3 regions of the Bacillus sp. ISL-77 genome follow, and region 2 is predicted to be linked to each of the others. Evidence: riboswitches for the same ligand, from Rfam matches in the RefSeq annotation. Region 2 holds a riboswitch; each other region holds the start of a gene.

Evidence for each region. Region 2 has a riboswitch for glycine ahead of gcvT (glycine cleavage system aminomethyltransferase GcvT). Riboswitches for the same ligand answer to the same signal wherever they lie in the genome.
Region 1: another riboswitch for glycine. It lies ahead of glyA (serine hydroxymethyltransferase); the one in region 2 lies ahead of gcvT (glycine cleavage system aminomethyltransferase GcvT).
Region 3: another riboswitch for glycine. It lies ahead of J7E77_RS05385 (amino acid permease); the one in region 2 lies ahead of gcvT (glycine cleavage system aminomethyltransferase GcvT).

What each region holds. Positions count from the first base shown of each region.
Region 1 is NZ_JAGGQY010000020.1:29,059-35,481, reverse strand. It holds gene gcvPA (aminomethyl-transferring glycine dehydrogenase subunit GcvPA) at 1-209, opposite strand, end outside; gene gcvH (glycine cleavage system protein GcvH) at 211-606, opposite strand; gene gcvT (glycine cleavage system aminomethyltransferase GcvT) at 733-1,845, opposite strand; gene sdaAA (L-serine ammonia-lyase, iron-sulfur-dependent, subunit alpha) at 1,861-2,742, opposite strand; gene J7E77_RS07960 (serine dehydratase beta chain) at 2,742-3,254, opposite strand; gene glyA (serine hydroxymethyltransferase) at 3,270-4,520, opposite strand; glycine riboswitch at 4,762-4,864, opposite strand; gene J7E77_RS07950 (amino acid permease) at 4,977-6,383, opposite strand.
Region 2 is NZ_JAGGQY010000017.1:48,735-55,157, forward strand. It holds gene gcvPB (aminomethyl-transferring glycine dehydrogenase subunit GcvPB) at 1-1,012, opposite strand, end outside; gene gcvPA (aminomethyl-transferring glycine dehydrogenase subunit GcvPA) at 1,005-2,351, opposite strand; gene gcvT (glycine cleavage system aminomethyltransferase GcvT) at 2,370-3,476, opposite strand; glycine riboswitch at 3,563-3,642, opposite strand; glycine riboswitch at 3,646-3,733, opposite strand; gene J7E77_RS06315 (DEAD/DEAH box helicase) at 3,911-5,599, shown strand; gene J7E77_RS06320 (YqhG family protein) at 5,577-6,368, shown strand.
Region 3 is NZ_JAGGQY010000013.1:131,732-138,154, forward strand. It holds gene J7E77_RS05385 (amino acid permease) at 1-1,315, opposite strand, end outside; glycine riboswitch at 1,480-1,560, opposite strand; gene J7E77_RS05390 (DUF2935 domain-containing protein) at 2,076-2,888, opposite strand; partial or broken gene J7E77_RS05395 (cell division protein FtsZ) at 2,968-3,114, opposite strand; gene J7E77_RS05400 (MerR family transcriptional regulator) at 3,276-3,830, shown strand; gene J7E77_RS05405 (patatin-like phospholipase family protein) at 4,129-5,049, opposite strand; gene J7E77_RS05410 (hypothetical protein) at 5,151-5,585, opposite strand; gene J7E77_RS05415 (glycosyl hydrolase family 18 protein) at 6,051-6,423, opposite strand, start outside.

The DNA.
Region 1 (6,423 bases), on a different contig from region 2:
TTAGCATTTTTATTTTTGGAAGCAAGTTGATTCATTTTTTTCAAAAGAAGCGGCTCAGGCACAGCCTCTGGAATAGGTAGCTCACCATTTAATTGAATTTCAGCTGGAATATCTTCAAATAACTCATCTATCGAAGAAATATTTAAAAAAGCGAGCATTTCCTCTTGATCTTGTTTCGTATCAGGGAGGTATCGATAAGTGGAAGTCATTTTATTCCTCTCCTTCATTAATAAATGCTTGGTACGCATCTTCATTTAAAAGTGATTCCAATTCTTCAGGATTGGACATTTCCACTTCTACTAACCAACCTGCTTCAAATGGATGTTCATTAATCGTCTCAGGTGCATCTCCTAACTCTTCGTTTACAGTAACAACCGTACCTGATACAGGAGAGTATAGGTCAGAAACTGCTTTTACTGATTCGATGGTCCCCATTGATTCATTCGCTGTAACTTCATCATCCACTTCTAAGGTTTCAACAAAGACAATATCTCCTAATTGCTTTTGTGCAAAATCAGAGATTCCAATACGTACTCGATTTCCGTCTAATTGTAATACCCACTCATGTTCTTTGCTATATAGTAAAGTTGCTGTCGCTTTAGTCATTGTTTCTCTTCCTTCCGATTGTAAATTCAAGTTTGATCATTCAGGTCTTGATTTCATGTAAGTTTACGTAACAGTCGGCCTGCCTATCATCTTTATGCAAGTTAGCCAGAGAACTCTATCACTCTATTAACCCTTTTTATAGAACGGTGTTTTAACAACAACCGCCTCAATCTGCTTATTACGGATGACCACTTTTAATGGTGTTCCCACTTCTGCATGTTCTGCGGATATTAGTGCAAGGCCTATGCTTTTCTTTAAAGATGGTGATTGGGTTCCTGATGTAACAACACCAATTGCCTCTCCACCTTCTGAAACTACTTGATAACCGTGGCGTGGAATCCCCCGGCCTGTTACCTCAATTCCTACTAATTTTCGTTTTAATCCGGCTTCTTTTTGTGCTGAAAGTGCGGATTTACCGATAAAATCACTTTCTTTTTTCGTTTTTACGGCAAAGCCGATTCCAGCTTCAAGGGGACTAATATCACTTAATAGCTCTTGACCATAGAGTGCAAGACGTGCTTCTAAACGAAGCGTGTCACGTGCACCGAGGCCACATGGTTTTAAGCCATCATCACTTCCTACTTCTAAAAGCTTTACCCAAAGTGCTTCGACTTGTGCAGCATCTAAATAAAGCTCAAAACCATCTTCTCCTGTATAACCTGTACGAGATACGAGCACATCTGTAATCCCGTCCAGGTTGACATGTTGAGCAAATTTAAATGGGCCAATTTCTGATAGATTTGCTTCCGTTAACTTTTGTAAAATACCTTCAGCCTTTGGACCTTGGATGGCAAGCTGTGCAATGTCATTCGAAATATTTTGGAGCGTCACATCTCCTTTTACATGCTGCTTCATCCATTCATAATCTTTCTCAATATTTCCGGCATTAATGACGAGTAAATATTTTTCATCCGCTAATTTGTACACTAATAAATCATCGACTGTTCCGCCGTCTGGATAGCACATTGCTGTGTACTGTGCTTGATCGATACTAAGCTTTGTTACATCGTTAGTGACAAGGTAGTTAATGTAACTCTCTGCATCTTTGCCTTCAACAAGCACTTCACCCATATGTGAGACATCAAAAAGACCTGCTTTTGTTCGAACCACCTCATGCTCATCTAAAATGCTGGAAAATTGTACTGGCAATGCCCAGCCTCCAAAATCAATGACCTTCGCACCTGATTTTCCATAAATTTCAAAAAGTGGTGTTTGCTTTAATGCTATTTCTGTCCCCATTGATAGACCCCCTACTTATGATTTCCTACAAAATAGTCGTTCCTTCACCTGTTTACCTGTTTCTGTCGTTGCTAGACCTCCAAGCGCTGTTTCCCGAAGTGTCCGAGGCATATCTTTTCCAACCCTATACATCGCTTCAATTACTTCATCACACGGAATGCGACTTTCAATCCCAGCAAGAGACATATCAGCCGCTGAAAATGCGATGGAGGTTCCAATCACATTTCGCTTTATGCAAGGCACTTCAACAAGACCTGCTACTGGATCACAAACTAAACCCAAGAGTGACTTCATGGCAATGGCCGTCGCATTCACTGCTTGCTGTGGCGTGCCCCCTTTTAACTCAACGATTGTTCCTGCGGCCATGGCTGTTGCGGATCCTACCTCTGCTTGGCAGCCTCCAGCCGCCCCCGAAATGAATGAACGATTTGCAATGACAAACCCGAGCATACTTGCTGTGAACAACCCCATGACTAAATCTTTATAGGGTGTGCCATCATTTTTATGAAGCGAAAACAATACACCAGGCAAAATACCGGCTGCCCCAGCAGTTGGCGTGGCTACAATAACCCCCATCCGTGCATTGCTTTCAGAAGTTGCCAATGAAAAGCTCATTGCATTGCTTACATAACTACCTGACAGAGATTTACCTTGATGTACGTAATCATACATTTTCACGGCATCCCCGCCAGAAATTCCACTCGGTGCGGTTGAGGCATCTTTTATACCGCTATCAACGGCTTCTTTCATTTTGATCAATCGCTCTTCCATCATGCTAATAATGGTTTCTTGGTCTCTTCCTGATTTTTCTGTTTCCATCATCAACATGATTTCACCAATGGTTTTTTGTTCTCTTTCACAAGCTTCAATCAGCTCTTTCATGGACTGTATCTTCATTAAATTGCCTCCATAAGTACTTTCCCTCTTGGTTGATAAGAACTAGCAAGGACTGTAAAGTCATCGCCTGCACTTAAACGAATATCTACCATCTTCTCGTTAATCATAAAGATTTTTGATAAGCCTCCACCAAGTGATGCACCGCCAACCTTTACAACACGATCTTCGTATTTCACTGTCACGATTGTTGTATTTGGGTGGTCATAGTAGTCACAGATATCTTCAAATTCGAAATTGTACTGCATGCCAACCTCTTTTGCCCACTCCAATGAATGTTTAATGCGTGTATCATCGGTATCCATCCCAAGCAATCCGCCAAGAAGTGCTTTATCTGTTCCATGTCCTTGATAAGTTTCAGCAAAGGAATCATAAAATACAATATTGACCTCTTGTGGACAATCTCCTAACAGTTCATAAATAAATTTCCCGATAGATACGACACCTGCTGTATGAGAACTCGACGGTCCCACCATAATCGGGCCAATAATGTCAAAACAACTCTGAAATTCCATCCTCATACCCCTTTCTTATACTGTGATTGCCTGTTGAAATAACGGATAGACGCCACAAATTGCTTTGGTTGTTTCTTTTGCTTTCTCAAGTACGACTTTGTCCCCTTTGCTCTTCAAAACAGCTGCGATAACTTTCCCGACTTTCACCATATCATCCTGTTTCATACCTCGTGTCGTTAAAGCCGCTGTTCCCATGCGAATACCGCTCGTAACAAACGGCTTTTCTGGATCAAATGGAATCGTATTTTTATTTACAGTAATGCCCGCTTCTTCTAATAATTTTTCTGCTTCTTTTCCAGTTAAATTCCACGGACGTAAATCTAAAAGGACGATATGATTATCCGTTCCACCAGAAACAAGGGCTGCACCTTCATTTTTTAATGTTTTGCCTAGTGTGTCGGCATTTAGAATGATTTGTTTCGCATATTCCTTAAAGCTTGGCTGCAATGCTTCATTGAATGCAACCGCCTTAGCTGCAATAATATGCATTAACGGGCCGCCTTGAATCCCTGGGAACACCGATTTATTAATGGCTTTTATCATCTCTTCATCATTTGTTAAAATAATGCCGCCGCGCGGTCCTCGGAGCGTCTTATGCGTAGTGCTCGTTACAACATCTGCGTATGGAACCGGCGATGGATGAAGACCAGCTGCAACAAGTCCCGCAATATGCGCCATATCTACCATGAATTTTGCGCCAACTTGATCAGCAATTTGTCTAAACCGTGCAAAATCAATCGTTCTAGTGTAAGCACTTGTACCTGCAATGATCAATTTCGGTTTTTCTTTATTCGCGATCGCTTCCAGTTCATCATAATCAATCAATTGAGTATCTTCTCTCACACCATAGGAGACTACCTCAAACCATTTTCCTGAAACACTAACAGGACTTCCGTGCGTTAAGTGTCCGCCATGTGAGAGGTTCATCCCCATCACTTTATCACCAGGTTGAAGCAGAGCGAAAAATACAGCAAAATTTGCTTGTGCACCTGAGTGAGGCTGAACATTGGCATATTTAGCACCAAACAGCTGAGTTAGGCGGTCAATCGCTATTTGTTCTGCCACATCGACAAATTCACATCCGCCATAGTAACGCTTCCCTGGATAGCCTTCTGCATATTTATTCGTCATCACACTTCCCATTGCTTCTAAAACATCTTGGCTTACGAAGTTTTCAGATGCGATCAACTCCAATGTTTGATGCTGACGATGCTGCTCTTTCCGAATTGCTTCAAAAATAGTTGAATCATTTTGTTGTAAACTCATCCCGTTTCCCCCTTGATTCGTTGTTTTAGCTACCTCTATCTGTGTTTAACCTCGGATTTTATCTGTTCATTCTCAAGATAAAATCTGAAGCGAAACATACTTTTTTGCACGCAAAAAAGGACAGAAAAGGGTAGCACATGGCTTACTTCTACCCTTCTCTGTCCTTTTACCTGAGAGTTTAAGTTCGATTAAGAACCTTCCCCTTTGGTGGCAAATACTTTATCTGCGCTCTCCAGAGTTGCGTCCAATTGTGGTTCCATCTACCTGAGAGATTTGTTCCAAGGGTCTTTTTGGAACTTGCTCCTTCGGTGGCGTGTAAACTTGCACTCTCCCACAACCATCTTCCGCTTATTTATTTTTATTATTTTCAGAATAATAGTAAATGCAATCTAAGTCAAGCTTTTTTGAAAGCGGAAACATTATTTATTAATAAAAGTTATTTTTTTGGGTTGCCACTTAATTTTCTGCTACTTTTTGTTGATTCTCCTGATCCGCATAATTCTCCCGATCCGCATAATCCGCCTTCTTTATCAACATCTTATAAATCGCAATCAGCATGATAAACCAGACAGGTGTTACGAATAAGGCAACACGAGTGTCTTCCGCAAGTGCAAGTACGACAAGCACGAACGCTAGGAAGGCAAGGATTAAGTAATTGGAAAATGGATAAAGCGGCAATTTAAATTTGTTCACTTTCGCTAGATCTGGTCTGGTTTTGCGGTATTTCAAATGACTGACGACAGTAATACCCCAAATAAAGATGAAACATACTGTAGAAATACTTGTAATCAGCGTAAATACTCCTTCTGGCATTACATAGTTCAACACAATGGCAATTAAAATAACAACAGTGGAAAAGAACAATGCATTGGAAGGTACCTGACGAGAAGTAAGTTTTGCAAATGGTACAGGTGCATTTTTATCTCTGGCAAGTGAGTATACCATCCGGCTTGTACTGAAAATGGCGCTGTTACATGCCGATGCTGCAGATGTTAGAACGACAAAATTGACGATACCAGCAGCTGCAGCGATACCAACCGCCACGAATACTTGAACGAATGGGCTTTTCGCTGGATTGATGGCGTTCCACGGATAAATACTCATAATGACAATAAGGGCGCCAATGTAGAAAATTAATACCCGAATAGGAATATTATTGATTGCTTTTGGGATAACTTTTTCCGGGTCTTCTGTTTCACCAGCAGTAAGTCCTACAAGTTCAATGCCAACAAACGCAAACACCACCATCTGGAATGAGAGAATAAAGCCATTTATGCCATTTGGGAACATGCCGCCGTGACTCCATAGATTCGTGAAACTGGATGCGCCTGAATTTGTGGAAAAGCCTTTAATAATCATGAAAATCCCGATAACAATTAATGCAAGAATCGCAATAACTTTAATTAATGCGAACCAGAATTCCATTTCGCCAAAAAGCTTTACGGTTGCAAGGTTCATGATTAGCAAAACGACTAGTGCAATTAATCCTGGCATCCATTGTGGTACATTTGGAAACCAAAACTGAGTATAGAGACCAACTGCTGTTAAATCGGCCATAGCGATTGAAATCCAGCAAAACCAGTAGGTCCAGCCAGTAATAAATGCTGCCATATTACCTAAATAGTCTCTAACAAAGTCAACAAAAGAATGATATTTCAAATTGGATAAAAGCAGTTCTCCAAGTGCACGCATGATTAAAAAGCAAATGACACCTGTAATCAAGTAAGCAAATAAAATCGATGGACCTGCTAAATGAATAGATCTACCTGCTCCAAGAAATAATCCTGTTCCGATAGCCCCGCCAATAGCGATAAGTTGAACGTGCCTGTTTTTTAAACCTCTCGACAATGTTTGTTCCTGCATATGAATTCCCTCTTTCTTCTTTTTGAGAATGTTTAATATT
Region 2 (6,423 bases):
AAGCACGAACATTGATCCCGAAGTTTCCGTAATATGGCTTCACACGGCCAATTGATTGCGGGCGGTCATAATCAAGGACATATTCTTCGCCTTGCTTTGTGATAATCGGCTTCGGTAAGAACGGGATAAGGTCTGCCTTCACCCCGACAGGACCGGAACCAGGACCACCGCCTCCATGTGGGCCAGTGAATGTTTTATGAAGATTTAAGTGAACAACATCAAATCCCATATCCCCAGGTCTTGCTTTTGAAAGAACGGCGTTTAGGTTTGCTCCATCATAATAAAGCTTACCACCTGCTTCATGGACAATTTCAGCCAATTCAAGAATGTTTTCTTCAAATAGTCCAAGCGTATTCGGGTTGGTTAACATTAATGCAGCAGTATCTTCCCCAACAACCCTTCTTAAATCTTCAAGGTCGACAAGACCATGTTCATTTGATTTAACGGTAATTGTTTCTAGACCAGCAATCGTAGCAGAAGCTGGGTTCGTACCATGAGCAGAATCAGGGACGATTACTTTTGTACGGTTCATATCACCGTTAGCCTCATGATAAGCACGGATCATCATTAAACCTGTCCATTCCCCATGAGCCCCTGCGGCAGGTTGCAAGGTCACTTCGTCCATACCTGTTATTTCGATTAAATGCTCCTGCAAATCGTATAAAAGTTCAAGAGCACCTTGAACAGAGCTTTCATCTTGCAGCGGATGTACATGTGCAAATCCGTTAAAACGCGCTACATTTTCGTTGATTTTCGGATTATATTTCATCGTACACGAGCCTAGTGGATAGAATCCTGAATCGACGCCATGATTTCTCCTCGAGAGGGCAGTGTAGTGGCGCATAATATCAAGCTCCGAAACTTCAGGAAGTTCAGGCTCTTCTGTACGAAGGTAACCATCAGGAAGGAGACCACTGAGATCTAGTTCCGGTACATCCATTTCCGGCAGGCTGTAGCCGATGCGGCCTGGTGTGCTAAGTTCAAAAATGAGTGCCTGGTCTTGATTATGCATGGAAATCCCCCAATTCTTTCACTAGAGTATCAATTTCTTCCTTCGATCTTTGTTCTGTTACAGCAATCAGCATATGGTTAGCCAGTTCTGAATAATCACGACCTAAATCATAGCCCCCGATTATTCCTTTTTGTAAAAGGTTTTGGTTGATTTCTTTTACAGGCTTAGTTAATTTCACAACGAATTCATTGAAGGAATGGCCATCATAAACAACTTCAAAGCCAGCTTCCTTGAAAGCATTTTTCGCATAATGAGCTTTTTGCAAGTTGGCCGCAGCCATTTCCCTGACACCCTTTTTACCAAGTGCGGTCATCGCTACAGATGCAGCGAGGGCATTTAATGCCTGATTGGAGCAAATATTTGATGTCGCTTTATCACGTCGGATATGCTGTTCACGTGCTTGCAGTGTTAAGACAAAACCACGGCGCCCTTGGTCATCCGTTGTCTGTCCAACAAGACGGCCTGGAACTTTCCGCATTAACTTAGTAGTGACAGCAAAATATCCGCAGTGCGGTCCGCCAAAGGCAGTTGGGATCCCAAACGGCTGCGCATCACCAATAACGATGTCAGCACCAAATTTACCTGGAGGTGTTAATACCCCAAGGGAAAGTGGGTTACTTGAAACAACAAACATGGACTTATTTGCATGAATGATTTCCTCAAGCTCTTTTAACGGCTCGACTCGCCCAAAGAAGTTTGGATATTGGACGATAACGGCTGCAACATCTTCATTAACTAGTCCCTTTAATGCGTCTAGATCTGTTACACCATCTTTGACTGGTACTTCAATCACATTGAGGTACTGACCCTTTGCATAAGTTTTAAGAACATCACGTGATTCTGGATGTACAGCACTGGATACAACTATTGTTTTTCGTTTGGTATGGCCTGCACTAAGCATCGCTGCTTCAGCAAGTGCAGTTCCGCCATCATACATCGATGAGTTGGCAACATCCATTCCAGTTAACTCACAAATCATTGTTTGGAATTCAAAGATAGCTTGAAGTTCACCTTGTGAAATTTCTGGTTGATAAGGTGTATAAGCTGTATAAAATTCTGATCTAGAAATAACATGGTCGACAATTACAGGCATGTAATGGTCATAAACACCTGCACCTATAAAAGATACGTTTCTTTTCAGGTCAGCGTTCCGACTTGCCATCTTAAAAAGCTCTTTCATTAAGGCTGTTTCAGACTTTGCCGCTTTTATATTGTACTCACCCTTAAATCTTACTTTCTCAGGGATATCGCTAAACAGTTCATCAATAGAGGAAACACCAATTGCCTCAAGCATAGTCTTCTTATCTTGTTCAGTCATAGGTAAATAGCGATGTTTCATAAACCTAACTCCCTTCTGTTATTTCTTTTCTTTTTTATAAAAAGGTGTTGGAACTACAGTAGCTTTTAAACGTTTGCCGCGAATTTCAACTTCAACTTCGGATTCAAGACCCGCAAATTCTGCATTGATTAGGGCAAGACCAATATTCCTCTTTAACGTGGGTGATTGCGTTCCAGTTGTAACCTCACCAATTAACTGATCATCTTTATAAACAGGGTAGCCATGACGTGGAATCCCACGATCAATCATTTCGATTCCAACCAATTTTCTTGTTAAACCCTTTTCTTTTTGTTGGATTAACGCTTGTTTCCCGATAAAGTCATCTTCTTTGTTTAATTTCACAGCGAAGCCAATTCCAGCTTCAAGTGGTGAAATTTCTGGAGATAGTTCTTGACCATAAAGCGCTAAAACTGCTTCAAAGCGAAGTGTGTCGCGTGACCCTAATCCACATGGGATTACTCCATCTTCTTTACCTGCAGTTAAAATTTCTCTCCAAAGGTCCACAACATCTTCTGCATCGCAATACACTTCAAAGCCATCTTCACCAGTATAACCAGTTCTTGATACCAGTGCCTTTTTCCCATTTAGGATTACATCTTGTTGGAATTTGAAAAAGCCAATTTGGCTTAAATCATTATCTCCCGCAAGCTTTTGCAATACTTTTTCCGCAAGTGGTCCCTGGATAGCCAGCTGTGCTGTTTTTTCCGATAAGTTTTCTAAAGAGACATCACCAGTTAAATGGTCTTCAAGCCATTTGTAATCTTTTTCAATATTTGATGCGTTTACTACTAAAAGGTAATGATTGTCTTCAATTTTATATACAAGCAGGTCATCAACTGTACCGCCATTTTCATAACACATGGCGGTGTACTGGGCACCTCCATTTTTTACTTTTGAAATGTCATTAGTCAGCATTTTTTGTAAAAATGCTAAGCTATTAGTGCCTTTTACTTCTACTTCACCCATATGGGAAACATCAAATAATCCTGCACAAGAGCGAACAGCTTCATGCTCTTCTTTAATGCTAGAGAATTGGACCGGCAGTGCCCAACCACCAAAATCAATAGTTTTTCCACCCCATTCTTTATACACATCAAAAAGTGGAGTTCGTTTTAAATCAGACATTCTTAATCCCCCTTCAATCTTTGGCACAAATTATTCCTTGGAAAATTTAAAAAAGGACAGAAACCTCCTATGAAACGTAAGAAGGTCTCTGTCCTTGCACCTGAAAGTTTACCTAGAAAGGCTTTCCCCTTTGGTGGCTGCTTAAAGCTAGCAGCGCTCTCCAGAGCTGCGTCCTACAAGAGTTCTTTTGCCTGAGAGATTCACATTTCTGCTTGCTCCTTCGGCGCTACATAAGTAGTCTCTCCCCTTATAATCATTCGCATTATAATATTATCCAAATTGGTCATACTAATTATACTTATAAAATAAATTACTTTATTAAAATATTTAAAACATTCAAAGCTATTATCATCCTAACATTAAAATAATACATTGAGCAATAACTTTATTAGAAAAGAATAAAGCTGGAAATTGAACAAAAAGGAGCTGGAACCATGTCGATCGAAATTGAATTTGATTCCTCCTGGAAGGATGATTTTTTACATAGAATTGAAAACGATGGTCCATGGGGGAATTGGGAACTTTTTAAACTAGCAATTGGAGTTGAAAAACATCTCGTCATTCCAGATTTCAAGGGTTTATTGGCACCAAGCCATTTACCCAATCTAACCCCACTTCCTCACCAGCTTGAAACAGCAAAACAAGTAATTGAAAACATGAATGGGAAAGCCATCCTTGCCGATGAAGTAGGACTCGGAAAAACGATTGAGGCCGGGCTTATTCTAAAAGAATATATGATTCGCGGATTGGTGAAAAAGGTATTAATTCTTGTCCCTGCATCGTTAGTTACTCAATGGTCGATGGAGTTGAATAGCAAATTTTTCATTCCAGCCATTTCACAAAGAAAAAGTTATGTATGGGAACAATGTGATGTCGTCGTGTCGTCGATTGATACGGCCAAACGGAATCCACACCGAGACATCATTTTCAAGCAGGACTATGACCTAATTATCATTGATGAAGCCCATAAACTTAAAAATAACAAAACAAAAAACTACGAATTTGTCCAAAATCTGAAAAAGAAATTTTGTTTACTATTGACGGCAACACCCATTCAGAACCGTATCGAGGAAATTTTTAATCTGGTTTCATTATTAAAACCAGGACATTTAGGCAGCGAAACGACATTCTTTGAAAAATACAAACGAGATGCACGTTCATTAAATGATGATGAGCATTTAAAAGAATTAGTAAACAAGGTTATGATTCGGAACCGGCGGGCAGATACAGGCATTGAGTGGACGAAAAGGCATGTGGAAACCATTCCGATTGAATGCACTCAAGAGGAGAAAGATCTTTATGAGTCAATTACTGAATTAAAAAATGAGGGGAATTGGGCACAGGCAAGTTCATTCTCCGTAATGACATTACAGCGTGAGGCATGCAGCAGTAGAGAAGCAGTTTTTTATACATTAAAAAACATGCTGCAAAAAAAGGAAAATCCAACCCCAGCTTTCGAAGAACAAATTCAGTATTTAATAACAAAAGTCGAAGCTGTCCAGAAGAATTCAAAAGCGGAAAAAGCATTAGAATTAATTCAAAAAGTAAATGATAAAGTGATTATTTTTACAGAATACCGTGCAACACAAATGTACCTCCAATGGTATTTAAAACAGCATGGAATTTCATCTGTCCCTTTTCGGGGCGGCTTTAAGCGTGGAAAAAAGGACTGGATGAGAGAATTATTCCAAAAGCACGCTCAAGTCCTTATTGCAACTGAAGCAGGCGGTGAAGGTATTAACCTTCAATTTTGTAATCATATAATTAACTTTGATTTGCCATGGAATCCAATGAGGCTCGAACAACGAATTGGTCGTATCCATCGTCTGGGCCAGGAAAAGGATGTCATGATTTATAATTTTGCGATAAAAAATACTGTCGAAGAACATATTTTGAAGCTTCTTTATGAGAAAATACATTTATTTGAAAAAGTAATTGGTGAACTTGACGATATATTAACAAAGTTGGAATTTGGCAATATAGAAGACCATTTAATCGATATTTTTGGACAATCCTCATCCGAAGGCGAAATGCGAATTAAAATGGAAAATTTATCATCAATGATTGAATTTGCTCAGGACATGAAGAAGGGAGATTCACATGCAGCAGCAGGAAATTCATAACTTTTTATTGAACTATTTTCAGGCTAATGACTGTGCAATTGTGGCGAATAGCCCAGGCTATTTGACTGTTCAATTAACAGTTGAACTTGATAAGGAATTAATGAATCGGCCTTTTTACTGGCACTATTTAGAAAAAACGGGCGGAATTCCAAACCCGATGAAGTTAACATTTATTACGAACCAAGATGCCGCTCCTGAAAATATAAAGGGGGAAATCATTCATTTTGGTTCACCTCGGCTTCATCAAATTTTTACTTCGGCGAAAAATTTAGCCAGCTATATCCGACTTTATGAAAATCATCGGAATCAAAACAAGCAAACTCCTTTACTACCATGGCTTTGTATGAATGTTAAGATCTCCTATCAATGTGACCGTAAGCGGGATATTTTCAAATCAATCGGCTTACAACTCATTAACGGAAAAATGGTTGAAGATTTCCATGACAGACTGCTTGAAATACCGTTAACACCAAAAATACCTGATTACTCCTTTACTTTGTCACCTTTAGTGAAACCTCAAAGCGGGATGATGAGAGTTGAAACCTATCTTACATCCATAATTGAGAAGGATGACCACTCTTGGGCAATAGATGCTCGAGAACGTTGGGATAAAGATTTACGCCTCTTGAATCATTTTTACGAAGATGTTGAAGATGAAAATGAAAACTTTGAAACCGAAAAAATGGCTCTACAGGAACAGTACGAACCAAAAATCTCCATATCCTTCATCAATGGCGGCCTCTTTTATCTAACTGAAAAAGCAATATAAGGGACAGGGTGTCAGGCACCATGTGAAATTTTCACATGGTGCCTGACACCCTTAA
Region 3 (6,423 bases), on a different contig from region 2:
CTATGAATAAAAGAATGAACCATAATGGTGTCATTAATAAAGCGACACGAGTTGATTCTGCAAATAGCATAATAATGAGAATAAATGCAAATAACGTGAGAACAAGATAATTAATAAATGGTGTAAACGGTGCTTTAAAAATCGACTTTTCATGTAAATCGGGGCGTGATTTCTTATATCGCAGATGACAAATTAAGATAATGCTCCAAACCCAAATAAAACAAATCGCACTAATCGTTGTCACGATACCAAAGGCTTGTTCTGGAATCAGCTTACTTAAAAGAGCTCCGACGGAAAGAACAAGTGCAGATATAAATAATGCGTTACTCGGTACATGATTTTTATTTAATTTAGCAAAATTCGCTGGTCCCTGTTGATGATTACTTAAATTAAATAATATGCGGCTCGTTGAAAACAATCCACTGTTACAGGCAGACGCAGCTGATGTTAAGACGACAAAATTAATAATTCCTGCAGCAATCGGAATACCAACTAAACTAAACGTTTTTACAAAAGGACTGTTTCCTGCATTCAGTTGCGTCCATGGATTGATGCATAAAAGGATAATAAGGGCTCCCACATAGAAAAACAGTATTCTTAAAGGTATTTTATTTATTGCAGATGGGATATTTTTTTGTGGATTGGATGTTTCGGCTGCTGATACACCTACTAATTCAACACCTACAAATGCAAATACAACCATTTGAAAAGAAAGTAAGAAACCTGATATTCCATTTGGGAAAAGACCACCATGGCTCCATAGATTTTTTACTGTAACCGTTCCTGAATCTGTTTGAAATCCAATAATTAACAAAATGACCCCTATGATGATTAAAGCAAGAATGGTGATCACTTTAATTAAAGCAAACCAAAACTCTAATTCTCCAAATAGCTTTACTGTTAATAAATTTAGTCCCAATAATAGAATTAAACAGACTATAGCAGGCATCCATTGTGGGATATCGAACCAATATTGTACATATACACCAACAGCAATAATATCAGCCATTGCTGTCATAATCCAACAAAACCAATACGTCCATCCAGTTACATAACCAGCCCACGGTCCAATATAATCCTCGGCGAAGTCCGTAAATGATTGATAGCCCTTATTTGATAAAAGAAGCTCTCCTAATGCCCTCATTACAAAAAAACATGCGATACCCACGATTAAGTATGCAATAATGATAGATGGACCTGCTAACTGAATGGCTTTTCCTGAACCTAGGAATAAACCTGTACCAATCGTACCTCCAATCGCAATCAGTTGTACGTGCCGATTTTTTAAATCTCGTTTTAATTCTTGTTGTACCACTTCATTTGCCCCCTCATTAGTAATAATTTCCTTTGTTCACTTTGTGAAGATATGAACAAATGGTTAAACTCCATGAAAAAAGAGATTGGAATTTCTCCAATCTCTTCGGTCATAAGAATAACAAATAATATCCATTACTCTTTTGTCAGAATAACAAATAAAACTCGTACTCTTCTGTCCTTTTGCCTGAGATTGTGAACCCTTCGGCGCCGCAGATTTCCTGCGGTCTCTCCAGAAGCTGCTCCTGCTATAGTTTGATCCATAGCAATCATAGCTTGCTTAGTATTTAATTTATGTAGAAGAACAAATGGTTCAAAATCCCCCGCTAAAAAAAGTTATGCATTATTACTTCTTATCTCACAAACTAAATTATTGTTAAATAATTTCTAATTTTAGTAGTATTCAATCACTTTGTCAATAATTAATTTCGGAGAATCTAGATTAATGGAGAAACAAAAAATGAACCCACTGCAAAGGATTGGGTTCATTTTTATCGCATTCGTGGATTCTGCATCTTTAATCTCCTAGTACCAAAAAATATTGAATATGATTTGCTGATATGGGCGTAATCGCCATAACACGATATCCGATACTCAGTAATTGCGACAAAGTTTCTGCACAATTTTGACGTGGAGGCTCAAACGGAGCATGGAAACTTTTATAAAGATTTATTAATTGATTATTGTTTGTACAGTGAAGCAAGATCACATGTCTACCAGTCCATGCTTGACCGATCATTGGTTGTGGTTGTGTTTCCCTTTTATTTCTCATTAAAATATTCCTTAAGTCGAGGTTTAGCAGGATCACAATTGGGTGAGTCAAGATTTGCCGATTCTGCTAATTTCATAAGATAATAACATTCTTCACGGTACATATGATCCGCCATTAGGGGGGCGAATGTTCCTAATGCTTGCTTACTTAGTCTGAGTTCTTCTATTTCATGTAGAAAATTTTGAAATAATTTTATTTCTAACTGGCTGTCTGAATTCATTTTTAACAAAGCAGGGAACGAGGTCAAATTAGTTCTTAAATATCCTGCTAGTTCAACTGATTTCAGGTAAAAATCTTCAAAGTTCTTCCTAAATGTATTACTTTTCTCAATGAGTTTCTTTTCAACACTATCTAAATTAGAGGAAATTGCCTCTGAATGACCCGCAGCATCTAATAACCATAAAAGATGATGATGTAGTTCATGGTAAACAGGAGGAGCTTCCCCTGCTTTTAGGTGTATTAAAATTCTTAAGTATTCCTCTAATTCATTGACCATATGATTAATAAAGGTTGGCGAAAGGTGAATTTTTATTTTCCCTATCAGATGTTTTCTTAATAAGTCCAATTTAAATTCCCGTAATCTTATAACCTCTGTTTCAGCTTCAATTGTTAATGGCACTAAATCTGAGGAATTTGCACGCTCCAGAAGTTTGTCAAAAACTCGAATAAAAGATGATGCCTTCTCAATTTCCTCTTTTTGAACGGGTGCAAGAGCTTCGAAAATAAGCCTCGAATGATCACCTAATATTTGGAGCCAAAAACGGTGTTCAAATTTTGCTGTTCTCGCAAAGACATCGTTCATGTTTATTCCTCCCAGTAAGAAATCCCCACACTATTTTGATGTTTATTCTTCTTATTTGCTTCTTATGACCAATGACATGCTCAGTGAATCCAGTGGCAAAGACAGTTACGATAATTTCTTCATCTAAGTTTTCGTTAATGACCGAACCAAAGATCATATTTAATTCCTCATGAGAAGCAGAAGCAACTATATCGGCTGCTTCCTGTACTTCAAAAAGACTTAAATTAATTTTCGACTCTCATTCTCACTGAATGATGTCTGACATCCTTACTTTTATAGCCGTATCCTTCCATATAGTGCATTACCTATACTTCATTCAGAAAAAATTCTAATAAAAAAAGGAATTCTCAGCGTTTTATAGAAGTGTTAAATTGGAGGTGTAGTGTTATGACGATAATATATTCACCTAGTGACGTACAGGAATTGCTTGGAATTGATGGTAGTACATTACGGAAGTATGCCATTCTCTTAGAAGGACATGGGTATCAAGTTCAGCGTAATAATAGAGGACATAGAACCTATATAGATAAAGATGTTATCACTCTCCGCAAATTAATCGAATTCAGTAAGCAAGAGGGTATGACGATGGAACGTTCAGCCGAGGCAGTGATGACATGGAACTCTGTAGAATATAAAACGGTAACCTTTACGGAAGTGGTGCCGTTACAGACAACTAATGAGGGGGATATTGAGCAAAATACTAACACTAAAGAGCTATTGGATCGTATAGAACATTTGGATCAAGTAAACTTAGATTTAATCAAACATTTGAAGGAGAAGGCAGTACGGGAAGCTAGGCAAGAAGAGAAGATTAATCTAATTTTGAAGTATGTAGAACGTATGGAGCAAATGGAGAAGGAACGAAGTAAAATGATTGAGGAAGAAACCAGAAAGCAAATCGCAGTCGCCGAGCAAAGGAAATGGTGGAAATGGTGGAAATGAGAAAAGCCGTGCTTAGAATAGCATGGCTTTTTTTACAAACATAAGTCAAACAATGAAAATTTTTTTCTTTTATTAAAAGAAGTTAACAGTTCATTTAAAATGAGGAATATCGACAACTTTTTCAATATACCTTGTTTATAATGACTTAAGTATTGAAGTGTAAAAAATTGAGGAGGAAACTAATGGACGTTCTACTCTATATCGGTACGAATCTATTAGGTGCTCTTGCTATTGTGCACCTGATTACATTCACTTTTAATCTATTTTCTAAATAAAGTTCGAGAAATGGCCTTTTCAGCTACTTATTCTTTAATCTTTGCATTCTTTTAACCTTATATTGTTCAAAATCCCACTTCGATAAAAATTCTTTTGTAGAAGAATAGCCTGACATATAGAGAAAATCGATTTCATCCGTATCCAATTCAAAATCAGTAGCGTTGATGTCACCAGTTGGAATTTGAATGGTACGTTCAATCGTCTCTTTGTTCAAATGTCGTAGATCATGGGCTTGAATCATCGTATTAAATATATTTTTAAAAAGGTGGATGGGCGTTGGTATTACTGGATCTATGTTAACTTTATCTTTCACAAAACGGAAGCCGAACGTTGGAAACCGAGGGTTTTCCGTATCAAATATCCATATTGGAAAGTTACTTAGTAAACCACCATCTAAAATGTAGGACTTTTTACGGTCTTTTGATTTCCAAATAACCGGACGGAAGAAAAATGGGAGAGAGGCACTCATCATAACTGCGGTTGAAACCTTAAAATCAGCAGGAGTCATCCCATACCGATCCAAATCATCTGGCAAAACAAGCATTTGGCCATTCGTAACATCAGAAGCGATTATCCTCAATTTTTCCTCTGGTAGATCCGCAAATGTCTTAATTCCTTTTTCTATAAGAAGTGAATCCATCCAGATTTCCAAGTAATCGTTTTTATAAATTCCAAGATGAATCATTAGTTCTAATAAGGTACCAAAAATCGGAATTCGATTCAAGTACGTTCTACCTCGTAGCTTTGAAAAATCTAGTTTGCTCAAATGATCTCTAATTTCATAGCTTTTGTAGCCGCTTGCCAAAAGAGCAGCGATTACAGCTCCTGCTGATGTTCCAGCTAATCTTTGCCATTCTACTTTTTCCTCTTCCATTGCTTGAATCGCTCCAATAAAAGCAATTCCCCTAGCCCCACCACCTTCAAAAACAGCATCCGCCTTCAATTTTTTCCACCTCACGAGTAATATATTTTAAAAAGCTAAGATAGTTGATTAATGACGAAAAAGAAGTTTCCCTTACAAAACCCCATAAGTAACAATGATGATTACATATTGGTTAATTGGCCCTTTATTAAAGTTTTATCTAATTCACGTACTTTATCATATGACTGTAACAGTTGTTCCGGTACCAATGTTCTCCCGTATTCCCAAGCATTCGTTTCAATTTCAGATTTAAGCTTCTCTATTTCTTCATCTTCACCATACATTAGAATCCTAAGATCATGTTTGTTTTTTTTAAAATCCAAGTAATACCCAATCACATGATAAAGAATAATTCTAACAAAGTTTTCATCTATCTCTTTAATTCTAATTTTGTTGATATAACCGTTAACTTGTAGATAATTAAATTTTATAGTATTTGTCGATATGTTATAACTCATAGGTACAGTGAGATTATTGTTAAATTCATAGTCAATATTTAAATTGTGCTTATCTAATGTACCTTTTATGATCTTTTCAATATTCCATATATAAAGCATTTTACTATCACTCCCTTTTAAGAACTTACTTCATCCAGTGGTATCATTATTTCCTTTTACATCCTACCTTTATATTGATAAATAGTATTCATATGGACATTAATATGCTGTAATTATATCTTTATAGTATCCCGATTACGAAAAAACTTCGAAAGCCATATTTACCATTTCTTTCTACCTCAGCTACTATTTTAATAGTAATATAGGACCTTTGTTAAAATAATTTTAATATATAGGATTTTCAACTTGTCTGTTGATTTTACCGCTCGCGGAAAGCGAAGCACCTGGAGCGGAAATCAACAGGCCAGTTAGCAGGGACAATCAATAAATAAAAATCGGGATTTTGGATCAGACAAAATGAAAAATTGCCGAGAAAATGAACCTTTCTCGACAATCTGAGCAGATCCATTAGATCTGCTTTTTTATATGTCTTACTTTCTGTAGGGAAAATTCATTCATAGATCATTATTTTTTTACTTTTATTGTCTCGGGTATGGCCTTCCAGTACATAGGGTCTTCTAAGCCGAGTCGCCAAATCCCGATTCCTTGTAAGTTATATTTTTCTACAAGGTTTAGTTTAGACCGCAGACTGTCACTATTCTCAAACCAAGCCTCGTGGATGTGGTTTTTTTCATCTACATAATTGTAATGAGGTGTTTTCGTACGAGGGTCCCACAAAATTTCAGCTTTATATTTTGTTTTATGCTCCATTAACAGTGCATAGGAGCTATATAATGCTTTATTTGCTGTTTTGTCCCAGTCCCATCCATAACCAGCGATACCGAGTAAAATTTTTGATTTTGGTACTCCTTTATTCAAAGCATAACGAATCGTTGCT